Regions from separate parts of the Streptomyces sp. AK08-02 genome, predicted to be linked through region 2. Evidence: riboswitches for the same ligand, from Rfam matches in the RefSeq annotation. Region 2 holds a riboswitch; each other region holds the start of a gene.
What was found. A riboswitch is a leader RNA that binds a small molecule or an ion and turns the genes downstream of it on or off. The one in region 2 is predicted to bind cobalamin.
Positions count from the first base shown of each region.

Region 1 (4,907 bases), on a different contig from region 2:
GCCCTGGACGAAGTCGCGCCCCATCTCGAGGAGTTGTTCACGGCGTACGACGTCCGGGACGAAGTGATGGAGGTGCTGCGGCAGGTCACGGCGGCCGCCGGGCTGCCCATGCCGCACGTCGCACCGGCGCACGGCGCCGGCCGCGACGGACAGCACACCCAGCATCTCGCGCCGCTGCTCGCCGAGTTGCAGAGCGTGGCCCGCGCCCACCCGGAGGCGACATGGTGACCGGGACCGCGACCGGGATCGAGGACGTCCGGCGCGCCCGCCGCATCGCCGAGCGGGTGCCGGACCCCGAGCTGCCCATGCTGACCCTGGCCGACCTCGGCGTCCTGCGAGACGTGGAGCTGACCGGGGACGGAACGGTGGTCGCGAGCCTGACCCCGACCTACTCGGGCTGCCCGGCGATGGCCGAGATGCGCGCCGCCGTCTCCGCCCGGCTGCGGGCGGCGGGATACGCTCGCGTGCGGATCCGTACGGTCCTCGATCCGCCCTGGACCAGCGACTGGATCACCCCGGCGGGCCGCCGCAAGCTCACCGAGCACGGCATCGCCCCGCCCGGCGCGGCCCCGCGCGGCCCGGTCGCCCTCTCGCTGCTGCCGACCCGCCGTACGGTGCCCTGCCCACGCTGCGGCTCGGCGGACACCGAGGAGACCTCCCGCTTCGCCGCCACCTCCTGCAAGGCCCTGTGGCGCTGCCACGCCTGCCGCGAGCCGTTCGAGTACGTCAAGGAGATCTGATGGCCGCGCCCACCGCCCCGACCACGGTTCCGGTACGCCGTCGCCCGGTCTTCCACGCCCTGAAGGTCGCCGACGTACGGCGACTGTGCGCGGACGCCGTCGCCGTCGCCTTCGAGGTGCCGCCGGACCTGGCCGCCGAGTACGCCTTCACCCCGGGACAGTCCCTCACCCTGCGCCGGGAGTTCGAGGGGCGTGAGGAGCGCCGGTCGTACTCGATCTGCGCCCCGGCCGGCGAACGACCCCGCATCGGCGTACGGGTGGTGCCCGGCGGCCTGTTCTCGTCCTGGCTGGTCGACGGGGTACGCCCCGGTGACATGCTCGACGTGATGACGCCGACCGGTGCCTTCACCCCCGACCTCACCGCGTCCGGCAGCCATGTCCTGATCGCCGCGGGCTCCGGCATCACCCCGATGATGTCGATCGCCGAGTCGGTCCTGGCCGCCGACGACCGCTCACAGGTCACCCTCCTGTACGGCAACCGGCGTACGGACACCGTGATGTTCGCCGACGAGCTGGCGGACCTGAAGGACCTGTACCGTACGCGCTTCCAACTGGGGCACGTACTCTCACGTGAACCGCGCGAGGCCGAGCTGCTGTCGGGGCGGCTGGACGCCGAACGGCTCGCCGCGCTCCTCGCGGGCCTCGTCGACGTCCCGGGCACCGACCACTGGTGGCTGTGCGGACCGCACGGCATGGTCCGCGACGCCCAGCGGTTGCTGGCGAAGCTGGGCGTGCCCGCGGACCGGGTCCACCAGGAACTCTTCTACGCCGACGACCAGCCGGTCCGCCAGGTCCAGCACACGGACGCGGTCGCGGAGGGCCCGGTGAGCCGGGTCACGGTCACCCTCGACGGCCGCTCCACCACCACCGCGCTGTCCCGGGACGCGACCGTCCTGGACGGCGCCGCGCGCACCCGCCCGGACCTGCCGTTCGCCTGCAAGGGCGGCGTCTGCGGCACTTGCCGGGCGCTGGTCACCTCGGGAGAGGTGGACATGCGCCGCAACTACGCCCTCGAACCCGCCGAGGTCGACGCGGGCTACGTCCTGACCTGTCAGTCGTTCCCGGTGTCGGAGACCCTGACGGTCGACTACGACAGCTGAACCAAGGGGTTTGACCGGCCCCGCCACGGCAACTCGACCGGCGTGACCCCTACAACCACCGCAACTACGCAGCAGGAACTCTTCCAGTTCCTGGAGGACCGCTTCGTCTGTGCCCAGGCGTGCACCGAGTGCGCGCGCTCATGTGCGCTGCGCGCCGGTCTCGCGGACCCGGACGGGCCTCCCGAGGAGGCCCTCGCGCGCCGCAAGGGCATCCTGTGCGCAGAGGTGTGCGACGCGACGTGCCGCCTGCTCTCCGAACAGGCGGGCCAGGACGAGGCCGCCCTCCGGGTCCAACTGGAGTGGTGCGCCACGGTCTGCCTGGAAGCGGCCCAGGTCTTCGACGACCACCCCGGCGGCGCGGACACGGCGAAGGTATGCCGCGAGTGCGCACAGGCGTGCACGGACTTCGCCCGGACGCTGGACACGCCGCGCCGAGGGGCCGACGAGGGGTGAGCCGCGCCGATCCGCTTCGTGAATGAATCCGCCGGTTCACGTCAGGCCCCTCGCCCGTGGGCCGACGGCGAGTGAGCCGTGCCGACCCGCTCCGTGAACCCCAGGTTCACGACCGAACGCCCCTACGTGTCGTGCGGCGCCCCGAGTCGATGGCCAAGGCGCACGTTCCAGCGTCCCGCCCGGCCGCTCAACTCCGTTGCCGTCAACGGCGGAACGTCGATCCGCCAGAACGCCGACTCCGGCGCCCCCAGCGCTCGTACCGTCGCCGCCCGTACGACCTCGGGCTCGACGACCGCCACGGCCCGCCCCGTGACCAGCGCCGCCGTCTCGTCCAGCCAGTGGGCGATCCGGTCGCAGAGCGCGCGGACCGACTCCCCGCCGTGCGGGGCCGATTGGGGGTCGGTCAGCCACTGGGCCAGCGCTTCCGGCTCCTTCTCCGTCACCTCGGTGAGCGTCGAGCCGCGCCAGCGGCCCGCGTCCAGAGCGGCCGGCCCCGGTACCGAACCGGCGTCCAGGCCCAGTGCCAGGGCCGTCTCGAGGCAACGCGTGGTGGGGGAGACCCAGACCGTGGACACCGCCGGCAGCGTCCCTGCCGCCGCCCGGGAGAGCCGCAGGCCCGACTCGTCCAGGGGACAGCCGTCGTCGAAACGGGCCTCCCGGAGGGCCGCGCTGATCGCCGGTGAGATCAACATCACTCGGCTCGTCATCCGGTCGCTCCCGCGCTCATGCCGCCCCAATATCGTTGTCATGTACGGAACTTGAGGCACCGTACGGCGCACCGTCGCGCCGTACGCCGTCCCACGCGCCCTTGGCCGAACCCCCGCTTCGCGGTACCTTCTCGTCGATATTGACGACGGTTCGACGGAAGCCGGTGGGAATCCGGCACGGTCGCGCCACTGTAAACCCCGTACGCACCCGCCTGGTGCGGCCCGGGGGCAAGTCAGACCCGTGACTGTCGTCCTCCGCACCACCGATACGGGACGCGAGTTCCCCCAGGAGGTCTGTCATGGCACAGTCCGCGATTCAGCCGACCGCCGCACCCACCGCCGTACCCGAGAAACTGCCGATCGGCGCGATCGCCCCCTGGGCGGTCTTCTTCGGCGTGCTGATGCTGGTGCTGCTCTACTTCGTCGGCGCCGAACAGGGCGCGACCTCCGTCGTCTCCGGCGAGGGCGTGCACGAATGGGTGCACGACGCCCGCCACCTGCTCGGCTTCCCCTGCCACTGACGAGGACAGGGAAACGCGCAAGCTCATGAACTCCACCACCGTAAGAAACCTCCTGGCCCGCGGCATGCTCGCGGGCCTGGTCGCGGGTGTCCTCGTCTGGGGTGTCGCGTACCTCTTCGCCGAGCCGCTCGTCGACGACGCGATCGCCTTCGAGGAGATGCACGAGGCCCACCACGGGCACGCCGAACAGGCCCTCGTCTCGCGTGCGTTGCAGTCCACCCTGGGCCTGGGGACCGGTGTCCTCGTGTACGGCGTCGCGTTCGGCGGCATCGCGGCCCTCGCCTACTGCTTCGCGCTCGGCCGGATCGGCCGCTTCGGGCCGCGCGCGACCGCGCTGCTCCTCGCGGGGGCCGGCCTGCTCGCCGTGTACGTCGTCCCCTTCCTCAAATACCCGGCCAACCCGCCCGCCGTCGGCGACCCCGGCACCCTCAACCAGCGCACCGCGCTGTTCTTCCTGATGGTCGCCCTGAGCGTGCTGCTGGCCGTCGGCGCGGTCATCCTCGGCAAGCGCCTCGCGCCGCGCCTGGGCAACTGGAACGCCTCCCTCGCCGCGAGCGCCTTCTTCGTCCTGGTCGTGGGACTCGCGTACGCGTTCCTGCCGTCGTTCACCAACGAGGTCCCGGAGGGCTTCTCCGCGAGCCTCCTGTGGCGCTACAGGGTGGCCACGCTCGGCATCCAGGTGACGATGTGGACCGCCTTCGGCCTGGTCTTCGGACTGATGGCGGAACGACTGCTCGTTCCGAGGACGGCGGCGGCCGTCGGCGCGAGTGGCACCGAGCCGCAGGCGACGCCCGTCACGCACTGAGCGGTCGGCCGCACCGACCGCCCCGAGGGGGTCCCGGACGTCCGGGACCCCCTCGGGCTTGTGCGGACCCGTGCACGCACCGCCATTCCCAATTTCTGGAACACGTTCTACCGTGTGCGCCGACAGGTCCGGCATTGGGGAGCCAGCAGGAGGCGCCGTGCATCTCGAATACACGCCCGAGCAGCAGCAGCTGCGCACCGAACTGCGCGCCTACTTCGCCGAGTTGGTGCCGGACCGCGCCTACTCGCGCTTCAACGACCACGTCGCCCAGAAGCGCTTCTACCGCGAGACCATCCGTCGGCTCGGCGCCGACCGCTGGCTCGGCGTCGGCTGGCCGCAGGAGTACGGGGGGCGCGGGCTGAGCCCGATGGAGCAGTTCATCTTCTTCGACGAGGCCGCCCAGGCGGGCGTACCGCTGCCGCTCATGGCGCTCAACACCGTCGGCCCGACGATCATGCGGTACGGCAGCGACGAGCAGAAGACGTACTTCCTCCCGAAGATCCTCGCCGGCGAGATCGACTTCGCGATCGGCTACAGCGAGCCGGAGGCGGGCACCGACCTGGCCGCACTCAAGACGCGGG
Region 1 is NZ_JARAZV010000001.1:444,074-448,980, forward strand. It holds gene paaC (1,2-phenylacetyl-CoA epoxidase subunit PaaC) at 1-228, shown strand, start outside; gene paaD (1,2-phenylacetyl-CoA epoxidase subunit PaaD) at 222-740, shown strand; gene paaE (1,2-phenylacetyl-CoA epoxidase subunit PaaE) at 740-1,840, shown strand; gene PV734_RS01940 (ferredoxin) at 1,883-2,293, shown strand; gene PV734_RS01945 (histidine phosphatase family protein) at 2,416-3,000, opposite strand; cobalamin riboswitch at 3,104-3,260, shown strand; gene PV734_RS01950 (CbtB domain-containing protein) at 3,300-3,521, shown strand; gene PV734_RS01955 (CbtA family protein) at 3,547-4,326, shown strand; gene PV734_RS01960 (acyl-CoA dehydrogenase family protein) at 4,484-4,907, shown strand, end outside.
Region 1: another riboswitch for cobalamin. It lies ahead of PV734_RS01950 (CbtB domain-containing protein); the one in region 2 lies ahead of PV734_RS27830 (ribonucleoside-diphosphate reductase subunit alpha).

Region 2 (4,907 bases):
GGCCTCGTACGCGGCGAGCATGATCCGCTCGGCGATCCGCGTGGAGAGGGCCTTGGCCTCGGGCGAGTCGAAGGGGACACGCAGCTTGAAGAAGACGTCCTGGAGGCCCATCGCGCCCAGACCGACCGGACGCCACCGGGCGTTCGAGCGGCCCGCCTGCTCGGTCGGGTAGAAGTTGATGTCGACGACCCGGTCCAGGAAGGTGACGGCGGTACGGACCGTCTCGTCGAGCCGCTCCCAGTCGATGTCACCGGCCGCCGTGTCGACGAACGCGCCGAGGTTGACCGAGCCCAGGTTGCAGACCGCGGTCTCCCCGTCGTCCGTGACCTCCAGGATCTCGGTGCACAGGTTCGAGGAGTGGACGACGCTGCCAGGCTCGGCCGTCTGGTTGGCGGTGCGGTTGGCCGCGTCCTTGAAGGTCATCCAGCCTTGGCCGGTCTGCGCGAGCGTACGCATCATGCGGCCGTACAGATCGCGGGCCGGGATGGTCCTGCGGGCGAGCCCGGCCTCCTCGGCCGCGCGGTAGGCGGCGTCGAACTCGTCGCCCCACAGGTCGACCAGTTCAGGCACGTCGGAGGGGGAGAAGAGCGACCAGAGGGCGTCCGAGTTCACCCGGCGCATGAACTCGTCCGGGACCCAGTGCGCGAGGTTCAGGTTGTGCGTACGGCGGGCGTCCTCACCCGTGTTGTCGCGCAGCTCCAGGAACTCCTCGATGTCGGAGTGCCAGGTCTCCAGGTACACCGCGGCGGCGCCCTTGCGCCGGCCGCCCTGGTTCACGGCGGCGACGGAGGCGTCCAGCGTCTTCAGGAACGGCACGATGCCGTTGGAGTGCCCGTTGGTGCCCCGGATCAGCGAACCGCGGCTGCGGATACGGGAGTACGACAGCCCGATGCCACCGGCGTGCTTGGAGAGCCGGGCGACCTGGTGGTAGCGGTCGTAGATGGAGTCCAGCTCGTCGAGGGGCGAGTCGAGGAGGTAGCACGACGACATCTGGGGGTGCCGGGTACCGGAGTTGAAGAGGGTGGGGGAGGAGGGGAGGTAGTCGAGGCGGCTCATCAGCCGGTAGAGCGCGGCGACTTCGTCCAGCGCCCGAGAAGTGTCGTCCTCCGCCAGACCGCTCGCGACGCGCAGCATGAAGTGCTGGGGCGTCTCGATCACCCGGCGTGTGATCGGGTGGCGCAGGAGGTACCGGCTGTGGAGGGTGCGCAGCCCGAAGTACCCGAAGCGGTCGTCGCCCTCGACGTCGATCAGGGTGTTCAGACGGTCCGTGTGCAGCCGTACGAACTCGGCGGTGCGGTCGGCGATCAGACCCTCGCGGTGCCCGACCGCGACAGACTCGGCGAAGGACGTGACGCCCTGTGAGGCGGCCTCCGCGGCGATGGTGACGGTCAGCAGCCTGGCGGCCAGCCGGGAGTAGGCGGGGTCCTCGGAGATGAGGCCGGCCGCGGCCTCGGTGGCCAGCTCGCGCAGCTCCGACACGTCGGCCCGCGCGGACCGGCCGCGCAGCGCGGCGGCGGCGACCCGGCCGGGGTCCGCGTCGGGGAGGTCGGCGGTCAGCTCGGTCAGGATCCGCAGCAGCGCGGTACCGGGACCGTCCGTCTCGACTGCGGCCTCTGGGGTCGCTGAAGCCGGTTCGGCTGGCGCGATGGTCACAGGGGGCTCTCCCTCGCTCGGCACGGGGCCTTGCGGAGGGCAGCGGGGCACGCGGACGCCTTACGGCACGCGTGCGTCCACCGGCCCACTCCACGAGGCCCGGACGTCAGGCACCCGGACCGGTCGGCCGGGCACACCGTCGGCAGGTCCTCGGACTGGACACGTACACAGCCGTGCGGGGGCACGAAAGAGCACATGTACACCGTTGCGGGACAGTTCCGGATTCGCACCGGATTCCCCTGCGGCGACAGCGAGCATGAGCATACATCTAGTGCCGGGCCCCGGAAGCACCCCCACATGTTGTGTCGTATCGGCGAGTTGAGCGCCCCTCAGGGGCGCGGGGAACTGCGCGACAAGCCCCCACCGGGCCCGCGGACGAAGAACCACGGACCTGGCGGAGCCCTCAGTGGGCGGAGCCTGCCGTGGCAGGCGGCAGTTCGACCGCCACACCAGGATCCCCCGCGTCGGCCGTGTAGTCCGACGCGGTCGTCTCGTCCACACCGTCCGGCGCCTTCAGCGCCTTCAGTACGAAGGTGAGAACCACGGTGACGACGACGTTCAGGACGAACGCCGTCAGGCCGATGTAACCGATCTCACCGATCCCGGGGATCTCCTTCGAGCTGCCCCCGAAGTGCTTCTGCGTCGGAGACGCGACCCCGTACGCCGCCAGCGTGCCGTACAGCATGCCGACCGCCCAGCCGGCCAGCAGGGCCCAGCGGTGGAACCAGCGGGTGAACAGGCCGCCGACGAGGGACGGGAAGGTCTGCAGGATCCAGATGCCGCCCAGCAGCTGGAAGTTGATGGCGACCGTCTTGTCCATCGTCAGGACGAAGATCAGCGCGCCCACCTTCACCAGGAGGGACACCAGCTTGGAGACCTTGGTCTCCTGCGCCGGGGTCGCGTCCGGCTTGATGAAGTCCTTGTAGATGTTGCGGGTGAAGAGGTTCGCCGCCGCGATGGACATGATGGCCGCCGGGACGAGCGCCCCGATGCCGATCGCCGCGAAGGCCACGCCCGCGAACCAGGACGGGAACATGTCCTCGAAGAGCTGCGGGATCGCCAACTGCGGGTTGGTGACCTTGACTCCGGCCGCGATGGCCATGAAGCCCAGCAGGGCGAGCAGCCCCAGCATCAGGGAGTACAGCGGCAGGATCGTGGTGTTGCGGCGGATCACCTCACGGCTTCTGGAGGAGAGCGTCGCCGTGATCGAGTGCGGGTACATGAACAGCGCGAGCGCGCTGCCCAGCGCCAGCGTGGCGTAGGTCCACTGGCCGGCCTCGGCCGGGACCAGTGCGCCCGCCTTCGCGGCGGTGTACTTCTCGCTCGCCGCGCCGAAGACCTCGTCGAAGCCGCCCAGTTTGATCGGGATGTAGATGATCGCCACCGCGATGACGATGTAGATCAGCGTGTCCTTCACGAACGCGATCAGGGCGGGGGCCCGCAGACCCGAGGAGTACGTGTAGGCCGCCAGCACGCCGAACGCGATCAGCAGCGGGAGGTCCTTCACGAACCAGTTGGTGTCCTCGCCGCCGCCGACGCCCATGACGTCCAGGACCGCCTGGATGCCGACCAGTTGGAGCGCGATGTACGGCATGGTCGCGAGGATGCCGGTGACCGCCACCGCCAGCGAGAGGCCCTTCGAACCGAAGCGCCCACGTACGAAGTCCGAGGTGGTGACGTAGCCGTGCTTGTGGGAGACCGACCACAGACGGGGCAGGAACGTGAAGATCAGCGGGTACACCAGGATCGTGTAGGGCACCGCGAAGAAGCCGGCCGCGCCCGCCGCGTAGATCGCCGCCGGTACGGCCACGAAGGTGTACGCGGTGTAGAGGTCGCCGCCGAGCAGGAACCAGGTGACCCAGGTGCCGAACGACCGGCCGCCCAGGCCCCATTCGTCGAGGCTGTGCTCGTTCTCGGCCTTGCGCCAGCGCGCGGCCATGAAGCCGATGACCGTTACGGCCAGGAAGAAGATGATGAAAACGGTGAGTGCCACGCCGTTCACGCCGTCGTTCACGAGTCCGCACCACCCTTCGCGGAGGCACGGGCGCGCTGGTCACGCCGCCAGAGCTGGTAGGCGGTCATCGTCAGCGCGGTGGACACGAACACCCACAGCATCTGGTACCAGTAGAAGAACGGGATGCCGATGAACGCCGGATCGACCTTCGCGTACGAGCCGACCCACAGCATCGCGACGAAGGGTGCGAAGAGGCAGAGCCCGATGACGACGCGCATAGGAGTCACCACCGGTGGGTCTGCCGCCGGTTGTCTCACTTCTGGCGCTTCTGACATGTCACAGCTCCGTCCCCTCACTGACCGCATGCGATTACCTGTGATCACTTGTGCAACGCGCAGGAAATCTACGGGACGGCTTCGCTTTATGGAACCGTGCCGGGAGGTCGGGCGGGAGCGTGTTCTGTCGTCGGGTGGCCCTACTCGACGGGCCGCTTGAGCCGTGCCACGAACTTGTACCGGTCCCCCCGGTAGACGGACCGCACCCACTCCACCGGCTGCCCGGTCCTGTCCAGCGAGTGCCGGGACAGCATCAGCATCGGCAGGCCCACGTCGGTGCCCAGCAGGCCGGCCTCGCGCGGGGTCGCCAGGGAGGTCTCGATGGTCTCCTCGGCCTCCGCGAGGTGGACGTCGTACACCTCGGCGAGGGCCGTGTAGAGGGAGGTGTACTTGACGAGTGACCTGCGCAGGGCGGGGAAGCGCTTCGCGGAGAGGTGGGTGGTCTCTATGGCCATCGGCTCACCGTTCGCCATCCGCAGGCGCTCGATCCGCAGGACGCGCCCGCCCGCCGTGATGTCGAGCAGTTCGGCGAGGGTGTCGTCGGCGGTGATGTAGCCGATGTCGAGGAGCTGCGAGGTGGGTTCGAGGCCCTGGGCGCGCATGTCCTCGGTGTACGAGGTGAGTTGCAGCGTCTGGGAGACCTTCGGCTTGGCGACGAAGGTGCCCTTGCCCTGGATGCGCTCCAGCCGGCCCTCGACGACCAGTTCCTGCAGGGCCTGGCGGACGGTGGTGCGGGAGGTGTCGAACTCCGCCGCCAGCGTGCGCTCGGGCGGGACCGGGGTGCCGGGCGCCTGGGTCTCCGTCATGTCGAGCAGATGCTTCTTCAGACGGTAGTACTTGGGCACGCGCGCGGTGCGGACGGTAGGCCCACCCTCGTTCTCCGCGCTGCTCACCTCGGTGCTCATGCTCCGCCTTCCCGGCTTCCGCAGCCGCTACGGCCGGCGTCCCGCCGGTCCACCTTCACA
Region 2 is NZ_JARAZV010000013.1:316,659-321,565, forward strand. It holds gene PV734_RS27830 (ribonucleoside-diphosphate reductase subunit alpha) at 1-1,653, opposite strand, end outside; cobalamin riboswitch at 1,777-1,963, opposite strand; gene mctP (monocarboxylate uptake permease MctP) at 2,057-3,667, opposite strand; gene PV734_RS27840 (DUF3311 domain-containing protein) at 3,664-3,942, opposite strand; gene PV734_RS27845 (GntR family transcriptional regulator) at 4,083-4,847, opposite strand.

Region 3 (4,907 bases), on a different contig from region 2:
CGTACACCCCACTCGTCCGGCCGGTACCGGGTGCGAAGGGAACGCCGGCCCCCGAGCCACAGCCCGCCCAGCGCCGCCGCCAGTCCCGCCAGCAGCACCGGCAGCCCGTAGGCGCCGCCCGCCGCCGTCAGCAGCCCGTACGTGCCCGCGCAGACGCCGAGCAGGCCGCCCAGGGTGAGCGCGCCGGTCGTACGGCGGACGCCGGCCGGGACCTCGGCGGTGCGGCCGTATCCGCGCGCCTCCATCGCCGCGGCCAGCGCGACCGACCGCTCCAACGCGCCCTCCAGCACCGGGAGTCCGACCTGCAGCAGCCCCCGTACGCCCCGGTCGGGACGGCCGCGCAGGCGGCGGGCGGCGCGCAGCCGCTGGACGTCCGCGACGAGGTTCGGCGCGAAGGTGAGGGCCACGACGACCGCGACACCGATCTCGTACAGGGCGCCGGGGAGGGACTTGAGGAGACGGGCCGGGTTCGCGAGGGCGTTGGCGGCGCCGACGCAGATCAGCAGCGTGGCCAGCCGCAGTCCGTCGTACAGGGCGAAGACCAGCCCCTCGGCGGTCACCCGGCCACCGACGCGCACTCCCTGCGCCCAGTGGGGGAGCGGGAGTTCGGGGAGCGTGAGCAGGACGTGCGAGCCGGGGATCGGGGAACCGAGGACGACGGCGAAGACGAGCCGGATGACGAGGACGGCCAGACCGAGCTTGACGAAGGCGGTGTAGGAACGGGCCCAGGGGGCGTCGGTGCGATGCGTGGCCACGACGTAGCCGGCGACGGCGATGAGGAGCCCGAGCAGGAGGGGGTTGGTGGTGCGGGTGGCAGCGGTCCCGAGCCCCAGGGACCAGACCCACCAGGCACCGGGGTGCACGGGTGCCGACGCGTTCCGGCTGCGGCTGACGTGGCTGAGCGGCGCTGCTGAGGTCGGGTGCGCACTCGCGCCCCGACAGGGGCGCGGGGCTGCATCGATTGGCGGCTTCGCCCCGGGGCGCGACCAGCCCCCACCGGCCTGCGGTGAACGACGACCCGCGTGTCCAGCGGAGCGCTCACGCATGGCGGCGGCGCCGTGTCTGCCAGATCGCCGCCCCGCCGAGCGCCACCACGGCCGCGATCCCCGCGAGCAGGCCGACGGACGGGCCACCGTCCGAATCGGTATCGGTGGCCCCGGCGGACTTGCCCGCCCCCACCGTCTCGCCGCAGCCGGTGCGCGGATACCCGGTGATCGCACAGAGCAACGCGCTCGCGTCGTATCGCAGGGGACCCGCGACCGACGCGAGGGCGTCCGCCGTGGTTGCGTCGGGGGACACCCGGGCGCACGCCGTACGCGTCGCGGGCGGACTCTCGCCGGACGGCGCGTCGGCGGGCGTACCGAAGTCGATGACGAGCGCCACGCGCTTGTGGCCGTCCTGCGCGGGCGTCCTGGCGCAGACGACCGCGAACACCGCGTCGGCGCGCGGCCGGGCGGCGTCCTTCGAGTCCTGGCTCACGGCGAAACGGAAACCCTGGACGTCACCGTCGGAGGGCCGGGCGGTCGACGGCCCCTGCGTGGCGTACGTCCACGCGCCGCCGTCGCGCTCCCAGAAGGACCAGTAGCGGTAGCCGACGGCCTGGGCCTGCCCGGCGCTCGCCCAGAGGCCGAGGAGAAGGGCGGCCACCAGGAGCGGGAGGGCGCGGCGCCGGATCACGACCGCTGCTTCCTCTTGTTGCGCCCGCTGATCAGGAAACCGATACCGATACCGGCGACGAGGAACACACCGACGGTCCAGAGCGTCCCGAACCCGCTCCCGTCGTCCTTGTCGGTTTCCCTGTCGGTGTCCCTGCCGCTGTTCTCGGCGGCGGGAGTCGGGGAGACGGAGGCCGGGACGGACGCGGGCGCCGGGCCGGTCGCGTCGAGGAGGGCCACCAGGTCCTGGCCGCCGAAGTCGCGCGGATCGGCGGTCTCGGCGTGCGCCGCGAGGATCAGCTGCGCGTACGCGGCCGGCCCCGCCCCCTTCGCCCACGGCCCGGCGTTCGCCTCCAGCCAGCGCCACGCGTCGGCCGCCCGCTGTGCCTGGCCGGCCGTCGCGAGGGCGACGACGGCGTCGGCGGTGTTGCCGTAGTCGGGCTGGTCCTCGGCCCCGGCCAGCGCGGACGTCAGGTGCTTGTCCTTGGCGAGGGCCTGTACGAGGTGGGCGGCGCCGTTCCGAGCGGCCTGCCCGGGATCGTCGGAGTCCGAGCAGGCCGAAGCGGCACCGGTCGGCTTCACGGCCTCCCCGGCGAACCCCTTCCCCAGTACGCCGACCACGGCGGCGGCCGTCGCGTCGTCGTTGGCGGCGAGAGCACCCTTCTTGTCCGGCTGGTAGGCGAAGGCGCCCCCACCGGTCGCGTCGCACGGAAGAGCCAGCTTCAGCAGCAGGTCGTACGGGGTCTTCCCGCCCTTGGTGACCGTGCCGGGCTGCTCGCCGGCCGCGGCGAGGGCTCCGACGACCACGGAGGTGGAGTTCGCGTCGCTGGCCCCGCCGGCCGTGTACCCCCAGCCGCCGTCCGTGTTCTGTACGGACTTCAGCCAGGCGACGGCCTTGCCGACCCCCGTCTCCTGCCCGCCGAGGGCGGCGAGCGCCTGGACGGCGGCGCCGGTGCTGTTGGTGTCGACCAGGGTCTTGGCGTCGCAGGCCGTACCGCTGTTTGCCCGGAAGGGCGCGAAGGCACCGCTCGCGCACTGCTGCCCGGCCAGCCAGTCCACGGCCGAGGCGGCCGGCTTCACCCCGACGGTGTCCTGGGCGAGCAGCGCGAGGGACTGGCGCCAGACGCCGTCGTAGGTGGGGTCGCCGGTGCCGTACAGCCCGGCGGGGAGAGCGGCCGAGGGGGACGGCGAGGCGGCGGACGCCTGACCGCCGCCGGCCAGCGTGACGGCGATGACGGCCAGAGCCGTGGCGCTGCGGCGGACATTCATGATCGGCGGGTGCCTCTCCGTGCGGGGAGCCGGACAGCACGGGACACCCCGGGCGGCTCGGCTCCGTATGCCTCGACGGTGCCGTGCACCGGCGGACCGCCGGTGACGCGAGCCGGTCACGATCCGCACGGGGCAATCCGGCTCACAGCTCCTGACCGATGCCCAGGCTGCTCACGGTTGCGGGTCAGCGCCGGATTTGCACCGGCTTCCCCCCGTACGGGTGTGATACGACCTGCCCACTGTACCGGTCCGTGCAAACGGCACCGATTTCACACCGCCCGCCCGCCGCGCTCACACCGCCACGTACGTCACCGGCTCGCTCCCCGTCACGGCCTCCGCCTGGCCCAGCTTGACCAGTCGGCGGACGTGCGCCTCGGCCTCCGAGACCGCGATGTTCCGTGAGCCCGGGGGGATTTCGGCCCAGGGGCGGTTCCACTCCATGCGTACCGCCAGCTGCCAGGGGGTGAGGGGAGTGGTGAGCAGGGCGCGGAGGCCGGCGAGGCGTTCGTCGTGGTGGTCGAGGAGTTCCTGTACGCGGACGGCCGCGTCCGGGAAGGCGTGGCGGTGGGCCGGGAGCACCTCCGCCGGGGCCAGCCGGCCGATGCGTTCCAGGGAGTCGAGGTAGTCGCCAAGGGGGTCGGGGGTCGTCGTGTCCTCCGGGTCCTCGTACAGGCCGATGTGCGGGGTGATCCCGGGGAGCAGGTGATCTCCCGAGAACAGGCGTCCGTTGCCCGGGAGTCGGGCCGGGTGGGCCTCCTCCAGGTGGAGGCAGACGTGGCCCGGGGTGTGGCCCGGCGTCCAGATCGCGCGCAGGCGGCGGCCGGGGAGGTCGAGGAGTTCGCCGGGGACGATCTCGCGGTCGGGCAGCGCCGGCGAGAAGTTCGGGAGGATGCCGGCGGGTGTTCTGCCCAGGGTCGCCACATGGTCGGCCGGTGCTCCGGCCGCCGCCAGCTTCGCGGTCATGTAGCCGAGCCAGCGCTCGGCACGGTTGTCGCGCGTCCGCCGGACGAGCGCGATGTCGGCCTCGTGCATCGCGATCCACGCCCCGGACGCCTCGCGGACCTGGCCGGACAGGCCGTGGTGGTCCGGATGGTGGTGGGTGATCACCATGCCGTGGATATCGCCGACCGCCGTCCCGCACGCAGACAGGCCGTCGACGAGGGTGTCCCAGGACAGCGGGTCGTCCCAGCCCGTGTCGATGAGCACCGGTCCGCCGTCCGTGTCGACGACGTAGACCAGCGTGTATCCGAGGGGGTTGTTCGGGATGGGCACCCGGAGGGACCGTACGCCCCCGCCGTGGTCGGTCACCTGCGTCGACACCTGTGTCATGGGCTCCCCTGTGGCTGGGCTGCCAGCCACTATAACTAGAACCGGTTTCAATGGGAGCCCGAGTCACTTACCCCATATCCCTCGTTGTGGTGCGCGAGCTGTGGACTCCTCCGGAGGGAACTGGTAACTCTCTCCGTATCCATCTATCTGACGAACCGTCAGAGACGGTACCCGGAGAGGTAGTCGGCGAGAGGCAGTCGGCCATGACCGAGCTCGTGGAACACGGACAGCTGTTCATCGGCGGGGAGTTGACCGATCCCCTCGGCAAGGACGTCATCGAGGTCATCTCCCCGCACACCGAAGAGGTCTTCGGCCGTGTGCCGCACGCGTCGCGGGCCGACGTCGACCGGGCCGTCGCCGTCGCGCGCACCGCCTTCGACGAGGGTCCCTGGCCGCGGATGACCCTCGACGAGCGCATCGCCGTCGTCACGCGCATCAAGGACGGCATCGCCGCACGGTACGAGGAGATCGGCCGCGTCATCTCCTCCGAGAACGGCTCCCCGTACTCCTGGAGCGTCCTCGCCCAGGCCCTCGGCGCGATGATGGTGTGGGACGCGGCGATCACCGTCGCCCGCGACTTCACGTACGAGGAGTCGCGCGACGGCGTTCTCGGCCGCATCCTCGTCCGGCGCGAACCGGTGGGCGTCGTCGCCG
Region 3 is NZ_JARAZV010000010.1:179,009-183,915, reverse strand. It holds gene PV734_RS22020 (energy-coupling factor transporter transmembrane component T) at 1-1,133, opposite strand, end outside; gene PV734_RS22015 (SCO2322 family protein) at 1,039-1,677, opposite strand; gene PV734_RS22010 (prenyltransferase/squalene oxidase repeat-containing protein) at 1,674-2,924, opposite strand; cobalamin riboswitch at 3,035-3,194, opposite strand; gene PV734_RS22005 (MBL fold metallo-hydrolase) at 3,216-4,253, opposite strand; gene PV734_RS22000 (aldehyde dehydrogenase) at 4,457-4,907, shown strand, end outside.
Region 3: another riboswitch for cobalamin. It lies ahead of PV734_RS22010 (prenyltransferase/squalene oxidase repeat-containing protein); the one in region 2 lies ahead of PV734_RS27830 (ribonucleoside-diphosphate reductase subunit alpha).

Region 4 (4,907 bases), on a different contig from region 2:
GCCATCAACTCGGCGTCGGGTACGGCCTCCCCGCCGAGCAGCACGGTGGGCACACCGGACGACTTGAGGTAGGCGAGCCCGTCCTCCCAGGCGCGCTTGCCGCCCAGCAGTCGTACGACGGCGATGTCCGCGCCCTCGACGAGCGCGGGCAACTCCTCCGCGACATCCACCCGGGTCGGATTGCCGATCCGGTACGAGACACCGGAGGCGGCCCGGGCCGCCAGCAGGTCCGTGTCGGCGGTCGACAACAACAACACTGTGCTCATGCGGGTGCTCCCGGTGGAATGAAGGGCAGTCCTTGCGGCGCGCCCGACTCGATGAGCCGCCAGAGCGCGTCGGTGTCCGCGTGCTGTTCGACGAGATCGCCGAGCAGGTCGAGCTGTTCCTCGCGCAGCGCGGCGAAGGAGGTGTCGGGGGCCGGCACGAAGCGGCGGCCCGCGGCGGCGGCCACCTCACGCAGGAACGCCCGCCGGAACCCGTCGGATTCGAGCGAGCCGTGCCAGTGCGTACCCCAGACGCTCCCGACCCGGCACCCGTCCAGGAAGGCTTCCCCACCCAGGACTTCGGCGACCCCGTGATGGATCTCGTACCCCTCGACCTGTTCGCCGAGGGCGGTGCCGACGGGCCGGGTGAGGGTCTTCTCCCGGGCGAACCGCACCCGGACGGGTAGGAGCCCGAGCCCCTCGACATGGCCCTGCCGGCTCTCGACCTCGTCCTCGATGTGCTCGCCGAGGATCTGGAAGCCACCGCAGACACCGAGCACGGGCCGCCCCTCGGCGGCACGGCGGGCGATGGCGTCGGCGAGGCCGCGCTCCCGCAGCCACGCCAGTGCCTTCACCGTCCCCCGCGTACCCGGAACGACGACGAGGTCGGCGTCGGCCAGTTCCTCCGGCCGGTCCACGAACCGCACCACGACGCCCGGTTCGGCGGCGAGCGCGTCGACGTCGGTGAAGTTGGACATCAGCGGGATCGCGCACACGGCCACCCGGAGCACGTCCTCCCCGACGGGCGGCGAGACGTTCGACTCCCGCACGGTCCCCCGCAGCGAGACCCTCAGCCCGTCCTCCTCGTCGATGCCGAGGCCGTGCCGGAAGGGCAGCACACCGTAGGTCGGCCGTCCGGTGAGCCCACGGAGCATGTCGAGCCCGGGTTCCAGCAGGGACACGTCCCCCCGGAACTTGTTCACGAGGAACCCGGCGACAAGCGCCTGGTCCTCGGGAGACAGCAGGGCGACGGTCCCGAAGAAGGAGGCGAACACACCGCCACGGTCGATGTCGCCGACGACGAGCACCGGGAGCCGGGCGTTGCGCGCGATTCCCATGTTGACGATGTCGGTCCGCCTGAGGTTGATCTCAGCCGGGCTCCCGGCCCCCTCACAGATCACCGCGTCATACGTGCCCCGCAGTTCGGCGAGGCACTCCAGCACGGTCCCGAGAAGTCGTTGTTGCCGCCCCCCGTGATACCCACGGGCGCTCATCTCCCCGACGGGCTTGCCCATGAGCACGACCTGGCTGCTCTGGTCGCTCCCCGGCTTCAGCAGCACGGGATTCATGAGGGCGGTGGGTTCCACCCGGCACGCCTGCGCCTGCATGGCCTGCGCCCGTCCGATCTCGGCGCCCTCCCGCGTGACGAAGGAGTTGAGGGACATGTTCTGCGCCTTGAACGGCGCGACCCTGACCCCCTGTCGCACCAGCCACCGGCAGATCCCGGCGGTGACGACGCTCTTGCCTGCGTCGGAGGTGGTCCCCGCGACGAGCAGCCCACCACCGAGGGCCCCGCCACTCCCGAGGTGTGTCATGAGGCGCGCCCCTTCAGCAGGGCCCGCGCGGCGACACCGACGCCGAGCGCGAGCACACCGACCCGACGGGACAGCCGAACGGCCCGTTCGATGTCGTGGACCTCCACGGCACGCCCCTCCTGGTTCAGCACCGGCCGATGCTCGACCCGCCCGCCGTAGGACAGGGTCCCGCCGAGCCGGACGCCCAGGGCGCCCGCGAAAGAAGCCTCCACGGGCCCGGCGTTGGGACTCGGATGTCTGCCGGCGTCGTCCCGCCAGGCCCGTACGGCAGCCCGGCGATCACCACCGGTGAGTGCGGCCAGTACGGCGGTGAGCCGCGCCCCCGGCCACCCCGCCACATCGTCCAGGCGGGCGGAGGCCCACCCGTAGCGCCGGTACCGGTCCGACCTGTGACCCACCATCGCGTCAAGGGTGTTGACGGCCCGGAACCCGACCAGCCCGGGCACGCCACCCAGGGCGCCCCAGACCAGCGCGCCCACCACGGCGTCGGAGGTGTTCTCGGCGACGGACTCGACGACCGCCCGGGCGATCCCGGCGGAGTCGAGAGCCTGCGGATCCCGTCCGCAGAGATGGGGCAGCCGCTCCCGCGCACCCTCGACGTCCCCGGTCTCCAGCGACCGGCCGACGGCCCGCGCCTCCCGGCCCAGGGAGGTGCCGCCGACGACGGCCCAGGTGGCGGCGGCGGTGAGAGCGACGGAAGCGGTACGGGAAGGACGTACGAGACGATCGGCCGCGGCGGCGAGGGAGACGGCGCCTCCCACACACACGGCGGTGTGCAGCGCGCCCCACCCTCGATGGTCCCGCCACAGGACCCGCTCGACGGCGCCGGCGGCCCGCCCGAACGCGGCGACCGGATGCCCGCGGCGAGGGTCGCCCAGGATCAGATCAGCGAGGAGTCCGGCGGTGGCGCCGTACGCGAAGACGCGATCGGCACGCATCGGCTCAGCCGGCCGTGGGATCGGGCAGCGATCCGGTGCTGTACCTCGAACGCGAACGGCAGCCGAGCATGGCGATATGTCCTCACTCAGGGTGTCCACGCCCTGGTTCGACGAGACCGGCGGCAAGAGTTCCTGGCTCCCGGGGTTACCTACCCCGGTGACAGTGGCGGGACCGCGCCGGATTCACACCGGCTTCCTCTTCTGCCGCCGTACATGGCTCCGGCAGTCCACCACGGGCCCGGAACACCCGTCAACTTGCCGTTGACCTGGAAAGGAGGACTGTGCTGAGCCCCACACCACGACCGGATCGGGGCGACGAAAAAACGCCCGCCGCGTCCCTGACCACCAGCGAGGCGGCCACGGTCACGGCGGGCGAGGAGGACGTACGCGGCCCTCAGGCCACGATCAGATAGATGCCGTACGCCACCACTGCCGCACAGGCGGCGAAGCACGCGTACGCGCCGGTGACCGCCAGCCCGGCCGACCCGCCCTGCGCGACCGCCCGTTCGCGGACGGAGAGTCCGATGATGCCCAGGGTGAACACGCCCACCATGGCCACGGTGATGACGAGACTGACGCCGAAGACGGAGCCGAGGGCCGCCCAGTCGATCTTCATGTTGCTTCCTTCTTGCTCGGACCAGGACCTTGACTCGGGACCGGACTCAGAGGGCCGTGGCCGACGGCTGGACCGCGACCTCGGCCGGGGCCGGGATGGTGGCCGTCAGGTCGTCGACGACGGTGCCTGCCGGAGGCGGGGTCACGGCGGCGATGGCCGTCGTGACGACACCGGGGGGCTCGGTGTTCGCCACGGCCCCGTCCTCGACGTGGTTGACGTTGGTGTGGTCGATGACCTCGCGGCGCGACACGACCCAGATCGCCGTGCTCGACGCGATGAGGAAGAGGGCCACCAGGGCTGTGCCCCAGTTGCCGAAACCGGTGACGTACTCCGCCAGCGCGCCCACGAGGGCCGCGGCGGGCAGGGTCAGTCCCCAGGCCACGAACATCCGGGTCGCCGTCGACCAGCGGACCACGCCGCCCTTGCGGCCGAGGCCCGCGCCCATCACCGAGCCGGACACCGAGTGCGTGGTGGAGAGGGAGAAGCCGAGGTGGGAGGAGGCCAGGATGACCGTCGCCGCACTGGTCTGGGCGGCGAAGCCCTGCTGGGGCTGAAGGTCGGTCAGACCCTTGCCCATCGTACGGATGATGCGCCAGCCGCCCAGGTAGGTGCCGAGCGCGATGGCCATGCCCGCGGAGAGGATGACCCACACCGGGGGATCGGAGTCGGGAGCGACCGCGCCGCCGGCGACCAGGGCGAGGGTGATGATGCCCATCGTCTTCTGCGCGTCGTTCGTGCCGTGGGCCAGCGACACCAGGCCCGCGGAGGCGATCTGGCCGGCCCGGAAGCCCTTCTCGGCCGCCTTGCCCTCGGCCCGCTTGGCGCCGAGCGTGTACGACAGCCGCGTTGCCAGCATGGCCGCGATGCCGGCCACCAGCGGGGCGGCGATCGCCGGGATCAGCACCTTCGTCACCAGCACGTCGCCGTGGACGGCGCCGGTGCCCGCCGAGGCGATGGTCGCGCCGATCAGGCCGCCCATGAGGGCGTGCGAGGAACTGGACGGAAGCCCGACCAGCCAGGTCAGCAGGTTCCAGAGGATCGCTCCGACCAGTGCCGCGAAGATCACCTCGGGACGGATACCGCTCTCGTCCACGAGGCCCTTGGAGATCGTGTTGGCGACCTCGACGGAAAGGAAGGCGCCCACGAGGTTGAGCACGGCCGACATGGCGACCGCGACCTTGGGCTTGAGCGCACCGGTCGAGATGGTGGTGGCCATCGCGTTGGCGGTGTCGTGGAAACCGTTCGTGAAATCGAACGCAAGCGCGGTGACGACCACGATCGCGAGGATCAGCGAGAAGCTTTCCATTTACCCAGATTTCTTCCGTACGGTATTGGCTATTGGACCGTAGGCAACCTGGATGAACGGAAGATGAACTGGTGGGGGATGCCGGATGGCCGGAAACGGAGCGCCGTTCCTCCGGGGCCACCGGACGAGCGGTGCCTGTGCCCACTGCTCCTCCGCGAACGGTTTGAGCTGGGCCGATGACCCGCTGAAGAGGTTCTGGTCACCCAGCGTCTCGCCCGTGTCCGCCGCGTGCTCGCCGTGCCTGGCAGG
Region 4 is NZ_JARAZV010000021.1:118,049-122,955, forward strand. It holds gene cobN (cobaltochelatase subunit CobN) at 1-266, opposite strand, end outside; gene PV734_RS37265 (cobyric acid synthase) at 263-1,798, opposite strand; gene PV734_RS37270 (cobalamin biosynthesis protein) at 1,795-2,736, opposite strand; cobalamin riboswitch at 2,840-2,983, opposite strand; gene PV734_RS37275 (hypothetical protein) at 3,131-3,352, opposite strand; gene PV734_RS37280 (inorganic phosphate transporter) at 3,399-4,658, opposite strand.
Region 4: another riboswitch for cobalamin. It lies ahead of PV734_RS37270 (cobalamin biosynthesis protein); the one in region 2 lies ahead of PV734_RS27830 (ribonucleoside-diphosphate reductase subunit alpha).